Regions from separate parts of the Aeromicrobium phoceense genome, predicted to be linked through region 2. Evidence: riboswitches for the same ligand, from Rfam matches in the RefSeq annotation. Region 2 holds a riboswitch; each other region holds the start of a gene.

What was found. A riboswitch is a leader RNA that binds a small molecule or an ion and turns the genes downstream of it on or off. The one in region 2 is predicted to bind cobalamin.
Region 1: it holds a riboswitch for cobalamin, as region 2 does, so the genes downstream of both, H1W00_RS10655 (VWA domain-containing protein) here and H1W00_RS04825 (energy-coupling factor transporter transmembrane component T) in region 2, are expected to answer to the same signal.
Region 3: it holds a riboswitch for cobalamin, as region 2 does, so the genes downstream of both, H1W00_RS10685 (ABC transporter substrate-binding protein) here and H1W00_RS04825 (energy-coupling factor transporter transmembrane component T) in region 2, are expected to answer to the same signal.

What each region holds. Positions count from the first base shown of each region.
Region 1 is NZ_JACEOG010000001.1:2,206,209-2,209,474, forward strand. Features, by position in the region: gene H1W00_RS10655 (VWA domain-containing protein) at 1-1,587, opposite strand, end outside; cobalamin riboswitch at 1,635-1,779, opposite strand; gene cbiE (precorrin-6y C5,15-methyltransferase (decarboxylating) subunit CbiE) at 1,850-3,058, shown strand; gene cobM (precorrin-4 C(11)-methyltransferase) at 3,055-3,266, shown strand, end outside.
Region 2 is NZ_JACEOG010000001.1:1,019,026-1,022,291, forward strand. Features, by position in the region: gene H1W00_RS04815 (prenyltransferase/squalene oxidase repeat-containing protein) at 1-981, shown strand, start outside; gene H1W00_RS04820 (hypothetical protein) at 978-1,823, shown strand; cobalamin riboswitch at 1,832-1,967, shown strand; gene H1W00_RS04825 (energy-coupling factor transporter transmembrane component T) at 2,042-3,184, shown strand; gene H1W00_RS04830 (ABC transporter ATP-binding protein) at 3,181-3,266, shown strand, end outside.
Region 3 is NZ_JACEOG010000001.1:2,211,701-2,214,966, reverse strand. Features, by position in the region: gene H1W00_RS10690 (FecCD family ABC transporter permease) at 1-598, opposite strand, end outside; gene H1W00_RS10685 (ABC transporter substrate-binding protein) at 595-1,623, opposite strand; cobalamin riboswitch at 1,679-1,859, opposite strand; gene H1W00_RS10680 (sulfite reductase subunit beta) at 1,909-2,787, shown strand; gene H1W00_RS10675 (precorrin-8X methylmutase) at 2,784-3,266, shown strand, end outside.

The DNA of each region.
Region 1 (3,266 bases), 1.2 Mb from region 2:
GGCGGTGTGCTGACGGAACGTCACGAGGGCGACCTTGTCGCGGCGCCGGTAGGCGTCCAGCAGCAGCGAGAGCACGGCGGTCTTGACCTGCTCCATGCGGCGCCGGGCGGCCATCGAGCCCGAGGCGTCGACGCACAGCAGCACGAGGTTGGACTCCTGACCGACCGTCTCGGCGCGGCGGAGGTCCGACGGCGAGAGCGCGAGGCCACGCCCGTCGACCAGTCCACCGCGGCTCCGCTGGTGCGGGGCGGCCGCGGCGATGGTGCCGGGAAGGTGGAGGCGACCGGACGCCGCATCGGGCCGCTGGCCCACGACGCGGCCCTGCGGCGTGCGGGCCCGGGAGCGTCGCCCGGACTGTCCCTCGCCGGTGCCGCGGACCACGAGCAGTCGCGCCCGGGTGGGGTCCCCGGCCGCGGCGACCGAGCCGGCGCCGGCCGGCTGCGGCTGCTGCTCGTCCTGGTTCGGGGAGGCGTCGGGGGCGTCTGCCGGGCGCTGGTCCTCGGGACCGTCCTGGGGGGAATCCGAGCCCGAACCGTCCGGACCACCCGGGCCGTCGTCGTCGGGTCCCGGGTCGGGCTCGTCGTCGCCGAGCAGGTCGTCGAGGCGGTCCTCGTCGAGGCCGGGCTCGTCGAACGGGTTGCGACGGCGGCGGTGCGGCAGGGCGAGCCGCGCGGCGACGCGGACGTCCTCGCGGGTGATGTGGGTGCGCCCCTGCCACGCCGCGTGAGCCGCGGCGGTCCGCGCGGTGACGAGGTCGGCGCGCAGCCCGTCGACGTCGAACGCGGCACAGATCTCGGCGATCGTGATGAGCGCGTCGTCGTCGAGGAAGACGTCGCCCATGAGCTCCTGGGCGGACTCGAGGCGTGCGCGCAGCGCGTCCTGCTCGTCGGCCCACGCGGCCGCGAAGGCGGCTGGGTCCGCGTCGAACGCGAGTCGGCGTCGCACGACCTCGACGCGCAGCTCGGGCTCGCGCGGCGCCGAGACCTCGACCGTCAGGCCGAACCGGTCGAGCAGCTGCGGGCGCAGCTCGCCCTCCTCGGGGTTCATCGTGCCGATGAGCACGAACCGCGACGCGTGCTCGACCGAGACGCCGTCGCGCTCGACGCTCACCCGGCCGGTCGCGGCGGCGTCCAGCAGGAGGTCGACGAGGTGGTCGTGCAGCAGGTTGACCTCGTCGACGTAGAGGAGGCCGCGGTGGGCGCGGGCCAGCAGACCGGGCTCGAACTCGACCACGCCGTCGCGCAGTGCCGAGTCGAGCTTCAGCGAGCCCGTGACGCGGTCGTCGCTCGCACCGACGGGCAGTTCGACGAGCCGCACGGGGCGCTCGTCGACGGGCGTCCCGGCGTCGAACGGTCCGTCGGGGGAGACGGCGGAGGGGTCCGCCGGATCGATGGAGAACCGATCACCCCGGTAGGCGCGGACCGGCGGCAGCACGTCGGCGAGTCCGCGCACGGTGGTGGTCTTGGCGGTGCCCTTCTCGCCACGCACGAGGACGCCGCCGATGAGCGGGTCGATCGCGACGAGGGTGAGGGCGAGGGTCATGTCGTCGGAGCCGACGACGGCACAAAAGGGGTACTGCGTTGGCATGTAGGGCTCCCGCTCGATCTGCCATGACGGTCCGCGACGCGGGCAGCGTCGCGGGTCGGATCGAGGCCGGTCTTCGGACTTCCCAGGTCTGTGCCTGAGTCACCGCAGCGGGCCCTGTGCCGGATTCTCACCGGCTTCCCAGATTCTCCCCGTGGCCATCGGCCGTGGGGCACCTCGAACCTTCGACCACACCCTAGACGCCGCCGGCAGGCCTCGGGCAGGGGGCCCGACCTGCGGACCCGGCGGGTTAGGGTGCTCGACCATGGATGCGCACGTGACCGTCGTCGGAGTCGGGGCCGACGGCTGGGAGGGCCTGCCGGAGTCCTCACGGTCGCTCGTGAGGGCCGCCGCCACCCTGCTCGGCGGGCGGCGCCACCTCGACGCGATCCCTGCGGTTGCAGGGCAGGACCGGGTCGCGTGGCCCTCGCCGTTGCGCGAGCGGCTCCCCGCCCTGCTGGACGAGGCGCGCGAGCCGGTCGTCGTCCTCGCGTCGGGCGATCCGCTCGTGTCCGGCATCGGCACCACCTTGCTCGAGCTGCTCGGTCCGGACCGCGTCACCGTCGTCCCGGCGGTGTCGTCGGTCGCGCTGGCCCGGGCGCGGATGGGCTGGCCGGCCGAGTCGGTGACTGTCGTCAGCGTCGTCGGGCGCGATGTCCGGCTCGTCGTCCCGGCCCTCTCCGCCGGGCGGCGGCTGCTGGTGCTGTCGAGTGACGAGACCACCCCCGCGGCCGTGGCGACGCTGCTCACCGACCTGGGCTGGGGCGACTCCGAGCTGGTCGTGCTGGGCCACCTCGGCTCCACCGACGAGTCGCGGGCCACGTCGACGGCGCAAGGCTGGGACATCACCGACGTGCCCCGCCTCAACCTGCTGGCCGTGGAGGTTCGCGGCTCCGGCCCGGGCTGGGCGGCCGGGGGAGTCCTGCCCGACGACGCGTTCGAGCACGCCGGCCAGATCACCAAGCGCGACCTGCGCGCCAGTGCACTCGCCCGGCTGGCGCCGGCTCCGGGCCAGCTGCTGTGGGACGTGGGCGCGGGCAGCGGCTCGATCGGCGTCGAGTGGATGCGCGCGTGGCCCAGTGCCCGGGCGATCGCCGTCGAGCCACGACCCGACCGCGTCGCGCTCGTCCGCGGCAACGCCGACGCCCTGGGAGTCCCCGGGCTCCGGGTCGTCGAGGGCTCGGCTCCCGAGGCGCTCGAGGGTCTCGACCGGCCGGACGCGGTGTTCGTCGGCGGGGGAGCGACGGTCGACGGGGTCCTCGACAGCTGCTGGGACGCCCTGCGGCCCGGCGGCCGCCTCGTCGTCCACGGCGTCACCGCCGAGACCGAGGCCGTGCTGCTCGAGCGGTACGGTCGCCACGGCGGCGAGCTCGTCCGCCTGCACGTCGAGCGCGCCGAGCCGCTCGGATCCTTCACCGGCTGGACGCCCGCGCGCGCCGTCAGCCAGTGGTCCGTCACCAAGGGAGACTCATGACCGTCCACTTCGTCGGGGCCGGCCCCGGTGCCGCCGACCTCCTCACCCTGCGCGCCGTGCGCCTGCTGGAAACCGCCGATGTGTGCCTCTACGCGGGCACCTATCTCGACGCCGAGGTCCTGGGGCACTGCCGTGAGGGCGCCCGCCTGATCGACACGCAGCACCTCGACCTCGACGAGATCACGGAGCACCTCGTGAGTGCACACGG
Region 2 (3,266 bases):
CAGCAGTGCGCGGACGGGACCTTCCGTCAGGTGCTCACGGCGCCCTGCCCTGAGGTGCCGGAGATCGATACGACCACGGCTGCCCTCAACGCCCTGGTGGACGCGCGCGAGGCCGGACTCGACGTCGACGCTGCGGTCATCGACCGCGCCGTGGACGCAATCGCCGCCGCCCAGGCGGCCGACGGCTCCTTCGTCGGCAACGGCGTCCCCAACACGAACAGCACCGGCCTGGCCGCCGTGGCGCTGAGCCGCGCGGGTCGTGCCGCCGAGGCGACGAAGGCCGCCTCGTGGATCGCCCGCCACCAGGTCACCGAGGCCACGGGCGGGAAGCTCGCCTCGGAGACCGGCGCGATCGCCTACGACCGGGCGGCCCTGACCGCGGGCACCGCGGACGGCATCGACGAGCTCGCGATCGACCAGTGGATCCGCGCCTCGACGCAGGCGGCTCCGGCCCTCGCGCTGCTCTCGTCGCCGCGTGCCGCGGCGGCCGTGCCGCGGTTCGCCCGCTCGGGCGGCACCGTCAACGTCACCGCGAGCGGTCTCGCCGCCGGCTGGAGCAGCACGGCGCGTGTCGCCGGTGGCTCCACCGCCCGAAAGGTCGTGCCGGCCGCGGGCCGCGCCACCTTCACGCTCCGTGTCCCGAAGGGCACCGCCCGTCGCACGGTCGCTGTCTCCGACGCCACCGGCCGGACGGTCGCCACCACGTCGGTCCAGGTGCTGGCCGCCAAGAAGCTGCGGGTCTCGTCGAAGTCCAAGGTGCGCCGCGCCAAGGTGCAGAAGGTCGTCGTGCGCGGCCTCGCCGCCGCCGAGCCGGTGCGCGTCTACTACCGCGGCAAGCTGGTCAAGCGCGGCGTCGCGTCGAAGAGCGGGACGTACACGTACCGCCTGAAGGTGGGCCGGAAGACGGGCAAGGTCAAGGTCATCGTCCGTGGCGCCTACGCCGAGCGCAACGGCGTGAGGGTCTTCCGGGTCGTCAAGTGAGCCGACTGCTCCGTCGTGTCCTGGCGGCGACCCTCCTCGGGGTCGCCGCCGGACCCGCGTCCCTCAGCGCACCGGCCCAGGCCGCGGCGTGCAGCGGCAGCCAGGGCGTCACGGTCGTGGTGGGCTCGAGCGTCGGGTGCGACTCCGACGGTGGTGGCCGTGCCGCGAGCAACTTCACCGACGCCGGCCACCGGCTGACCTACGCGTCGCGCGCTCCGGGATTCGTGTGCCGTGTCGACGGTGCGCCCGCGTCGGACCCCTGCGTCGAGGCCTCCCCGAGCGACGCCTACTGGGCGCTGTTCTATTCGGACGGGAAGTCCGGCTGGGCCTACGCGAGCGTGGGTGCCTCCTCGCTGAAGGTGCCGCAGGGCGGCTCCGTCGCGTTCGTGTTCCAGACCTCGTCCTCGCGGACGTGGCCGTCGGTGCAGCCAGCGGTCGCACCGGCGCCGACCCGGGAGACGACGCGTCCCACCTCCGGGACGTCGAAGCCGGGTGCGAAGGACAAGCCGCGTCCGAAGGGCTCGACCGAGCGCACCACCGCCACCGCAGCGCCGAAGGCGGCCGTCCCCGGCGCCTCGGCGACCCCGTCCGCGGGGACCTCGCCGGCCACGTCGGGGCCGACCCCGTCGGCGACGCCGTCGTCCAGTGCCACGCCCACCACCGAGGCGCCGACGACCTCCGGTGGGGACGAGCCGGTCGCCGGTGCGCCCGCGGTCCAGCCCACGGCAGCCGAGGCCGGGTCCGACTCGACGTCGCCCGCCGCCCTGGTCGCGGGAGCCGGCGTCGTGGTGCTGCTGGCCGCTGCCGGGGGCGTCACGTGGTACCGACGCCGGTCCGGCTGACGGTCGCGGGGGAGTAGACTCGCGGGCGTTGGACCAACGTCCGGCCCAGGGGAAACCGGTGAGATTCCGGTGCTGTGCCGCAACCGTGAGCCCCGCCCCACCCGGCGGAGTGAGCCGGGAACCCGCGCCGGACGGCCACCACCACATGTTGTCGCGCAACGACGGGTGGGCGATCGCCCTCGTGGACCTCGCCCCCGTACCGCGGGGAAGGGGACCGGATGACCGCCGTCGTCGACTCCACCCCCGTCAGGAGCCCAGCCACCGGGCGTCCCCGGCGCGAGCTGCACCCCGGCGCGTGGTGGCTGTGGGCGCTCGGCCTCGCGGCGGGCGCGTCGTTCACGCTCAACCCCTTCCTGCTGCTGGTCATCGTCGCGATCGCGGCGCTCGTGGTGGCGGCGTGCCGCGGCGACGCCCCGTGGGCCCTGTCGTTCCGCTACTACCTGTACTTCGGGCTGCTGATCGTGGTGATGCGCGTCGTCTTCCGCATCCTGCTCGGCGGCGGCTCGGCACCGGGCGACCCCGTGCTGTTCGGCCTGCCCGAGATCCCGCTGCCCGAGGTGGCGCGGGGCGTCCAGCTGCTCGGTGACGTCACGGTCAACGAGGTGCTGCTGGGCCTCTACGACGGCATGCGCCTGGCCACGCTGATCATCTGCATCGGCGCGGCGAACTCCCTGGCGAACCCCAAGAAGCTGCTCGCCGCCGCGCCGCCGGCGCTCTACGAGGTCGGCGCGGCCCTGGTCGTCGCCGTCTCGGTCTTCCCCCAGCTGGCCGAGAGCGTGCGCCGGGTGAACCGCGCGCGCAAGCTGCGCGGTGACGCGAGCCGCGGCACCGGCGCGATGCACCGCATCGTCATCCCCGTGCTGGAGGACGCCCTCGACCGCTCGATGACGCTCGCCGCCGGGATGGACGCGCGGGGCTACGGCCGTTCCGGCACGGTCGCGCCTCGCGACCGCTTCGCCACGGGGGTGCTGATGCTGGTGGGCCTGTTCGGCCTCAGCGTGGGCACCTACGGCTACCTCGACGGCACGGCCCCGCGCTTCCTGTCCTACCCGATGCTGGCCGTGGGCCTGGTCTTCGCGGTGCTGGCCCTGCGGTCGGCGGGCCGCCGGGTGCACCGCACCCGCTACCGGCCCATCGCCTGGCAGGCGGCCGAGTACCTCACCGCGGCGTCCGGCGTGGCCGTGGCGATCGGCCTCAAGGCGCTGTCGACGCAGCAGATCCCCGTGATCTACCCCGACGTCCCGGGCTGGCCCCCGCTCAGCGTGCTGTCGCTCGCGGTGGTCGCCATCGGCATCCTGCCCGTGTTCGTCGCCCCGCAGGCGCCCGTCGCCCACGACCAGGTGGGGGGTGAGGACGCATGATCTCGTTCGGCGACGTGACCTTCTGGTACGACGGCGCCCAGGACCCGACGCTGCGCGACGTCACCCTCGAGATCGAGGAGGG
Region 3 (3,266 bases), 1.2 Mb from region 2:
CGGACCAGGAGGCGCTGCCCAGCGACCCGAGCAGCCAGAAGAGGACGCCGCGCGTCTGCTCCGCGTCGGCGGAGGTGAAGACGATGAACGACGTCAGCGCCGAGAACAGCTGGGTGGCCGCGACCCCGGCGAGGACGACGCGGTCGGTGGTCCCGCCGGCCGCCGCGGCCAGGACGAGCACGAGCAGGAAGGCCCCGATGGCGCCGACGAACGCTCCGGCGGCCAGGCCCACCGCGCCCGCACCGACCCCGAGGACGACGATCGACACGGCTCCGGTCGAGGCACCGGAGGAGACACCCAGCACGAATGGGTCGGCCAGCGGGTTCCGCAGCAGGGACTGCAGGATGACGCCGCACACGGCCAGCCCGGCACCGCAGGCCGCCGCAAGCAGCGTCCGCGGCAGCCGCAGGTCCCAGACGATGCCCTCCTGGATCCGGCTCAGCCCGGACTCGCCCCCGGCCAGTCGCGACCACGCCAGGGACACGACCGACCGCGGACCCACGTCGGAGGGTCCGATCGTGACCGCGATGCAGGCCGAGGCCACCAGCAGGGCCAGCCCTGCGGAGCCCAGGAACCAGGCGCGCCGGGTCGTCGTCACCGTGAGAGGCCGAAGTCGGCCAGTGCGTCGGCGACCTGCTCCAGTCCTTCGACGGTGCGGATCGAGGGGTTCAGGGCGGCGCCGGTGAGGGCGACGTAGCGGCGGTTCCTCACCGCCGTCATCTCGCGGGTGACCGGGTTGGTCTCGAGGAACTCGATCTTGGCCTTCGCCGTCTCGGCCGTCTGGCTCTTGCGGGTGAGGTCGCCGATCACGAGGACGTCGGGGTCACGCTCCGCGACCGTCTCCCAGCCGATCTGGGGCCACTCGGACTTCGTGTCGTCGAAGACGTTCTTCAGGCCCAGGGCCCGGGTGATGATGCCGGGCCCGCCGCAGCAGCCGGCCATGTAGGGCGCCTCGCTGTTGGCGAACCAGTAGAGGACGGTGACCTCGTCCTCCGGCGCCTTCGCGGACGCTGCGGCCACTCGGTCCTGCAGGCTGGCGACGAGCTCCTCGCCCTGCGCCTCGACGTCGAGCAGCTCGGCGAGCTCGGTGACCTCCCGGTAGATCGTGTCGATCTCGAGGACGCCGGTGCGCGCGCCGTCGCCGTCGCCCTCGTTCTCCTTGCCCTCGCACTCGGCGGGCGACAGGTACGTCGGGACGCCGAGCTTCTCGAAGGCGTCCGCCGAGCCGACGCCGCCCTGGCCGAGCACGCTCGCGAACGAGGCGGTGACGAGGTCGGGCTCGGTCTGGAGCACCCGCTCCATCGAGGGCGTGCTGTCCGCGAGTCGCTCGACCTTCGCGTTGTCCTCCTCGAGGCCCTCCATGACGGGATCCGTCCAGGTGGACGTGCCGGCCATGCGGTCGGCGAGCCCGAGGGACAGCAGGATCTCGGTCGAACCTTGGTTGAGCGACACGATGCGCTCGGGAGGGGCCGTGACGGCGGTCGTGCGACCGCAGTTCTCGACCTCGCGCGGGTAGCCCGCGGCGGTCTCGGCATCGGGGGTGGCATCGCTGCTCGAGCAGGCGCTCAGCGCGAGCGCGGCACCGACGAGCAGGACGAGGGGACGACGGGATGGAGTACGCACGGACGCGGTCCTTCGAGGTCTGGGGCTCTTTCGCGAAGCCCGGTGGACCAAACGGCGGTCGCCGTGAGGGCCAGCAGGTCTTCGGACTCGGGATCGACCGGACGGAGCGCCTTCCCAGACCTCTCGGTCCAGTGGCTTCGTGCCCCGCCCGTCACCCTCACCGCTGCGCGTCAGTCCCGGACTCTCACCGGGTTCCCTGGCTCATCGCTGAGTTTGACTGGCGCCACGAACGTAGCAGCCCGTCCGCCGATGCGTCGCCAGGAGGGTGCCTGACACCATGACCGGGTGACCGGACGGACTCGACGCGACCTGTGCCCCGGCCTGCTGCGCCCGTGGATCGCCGACGACGGCGCCCTGATCCGGGTCCGCATCCCGGGCGGTGCCGTGTCAGTCGACGCCCTCGGAGGGCTCCTCGACGTCGCCCGGGACCACGGCGACGGCACGGTGCACCTGACCAGCCGTGCCAACCTGCAGGTGCGGGCGATCCCGCACGACGACGGCTGCCTGTCCGACGCCGTCGTGGACGCGGTCATGGCCACGGGCCTGATGCCCTCGACGTCGCACGAGCGCATCCGCAACGTCATGGCGTCGCCGCTCACCGGCCGGTCCGGCGGGCGAGCGGACCTGCGACCCGTCGTCGAGGAGCTCGACCGCCGGCTGTGCGCCGAGCCGAGCCTCGCGGCCCTGGCCGGGCGCTTCCTGTTCGTCCTCGACGACGGGCGTGGTGACGTGCTCGACCGGGACCTCGACCTGGGCCTCGTCGCCCTCGACGCGGACACCGCCCAGGTCCGTGTCGGCACCGAATCGTGGGGCCCCGTGGTCCCCCTGCCCGCCTCCGCGGAGACCCTTGCGGCACTCGCCTCGCGGTTCGTCGAGCTCGCGGGAGCCCGGGCGAAGTCGCCCTGGCACGTCGACGAGCTCCTCGGCGGCGGCGCGGCGCTGCTCACCTCGCCGTCGCAGCCCCACCCCGGCACCCGGGTGAGCAGCGCTCCCCCGGACCTTGGCAGGATCGAGCAGGTCGACGGCCGCATTGCGTGGCACCTGCCGGTGCCCGACGGCCGGCTCGACGCCCGCCTGTTCGACGAGGTCCGCGCGCACGGAGCGCACCGCCTCGTGGTGACGCCGTGGCGCACCCTGATCGTCCCCGACCTGGAGAACGCATGACTCTCGCCCCACCGTCGCGCCGCTACGACTACGTCACCGACGGCGCCGCGATCTACGTCGACTCCTTCGCCACGATCCGCGCCGAGGCCGACCTGTCGCGCATCCCCGCGGACGCCGAGAAGGTGGCGGTCCGGATGATCCACGCGTGCGGTCAGACCGACCTGACCCGGGACCTCGTGATCCATCCCGGTCTGGTGTCCGCGGCCCGCTCCGCGCTCGAGTCGGGGGCCCCGATCATCACCGACGCGCACATGGTCGCCGCCGGCGTGACGCGGGCCCGGCTGCCGCGCGAGAACGACGTCCTGTGCTTCCTGCGCGACCCCGCCGTCCCGACGCTCGCGAAGGAGTGGGGCACCACGCGGTCGGCCGCCGCGGTGTCGCTCTGGACCGAGCGGCTGGACGGTGCGGTCGTCGCGTTCGGCAACGCGCCCACGGCGCTGTTCCACCTCCTCGAGACGCTCCGCGACGGAGGCCCGCGG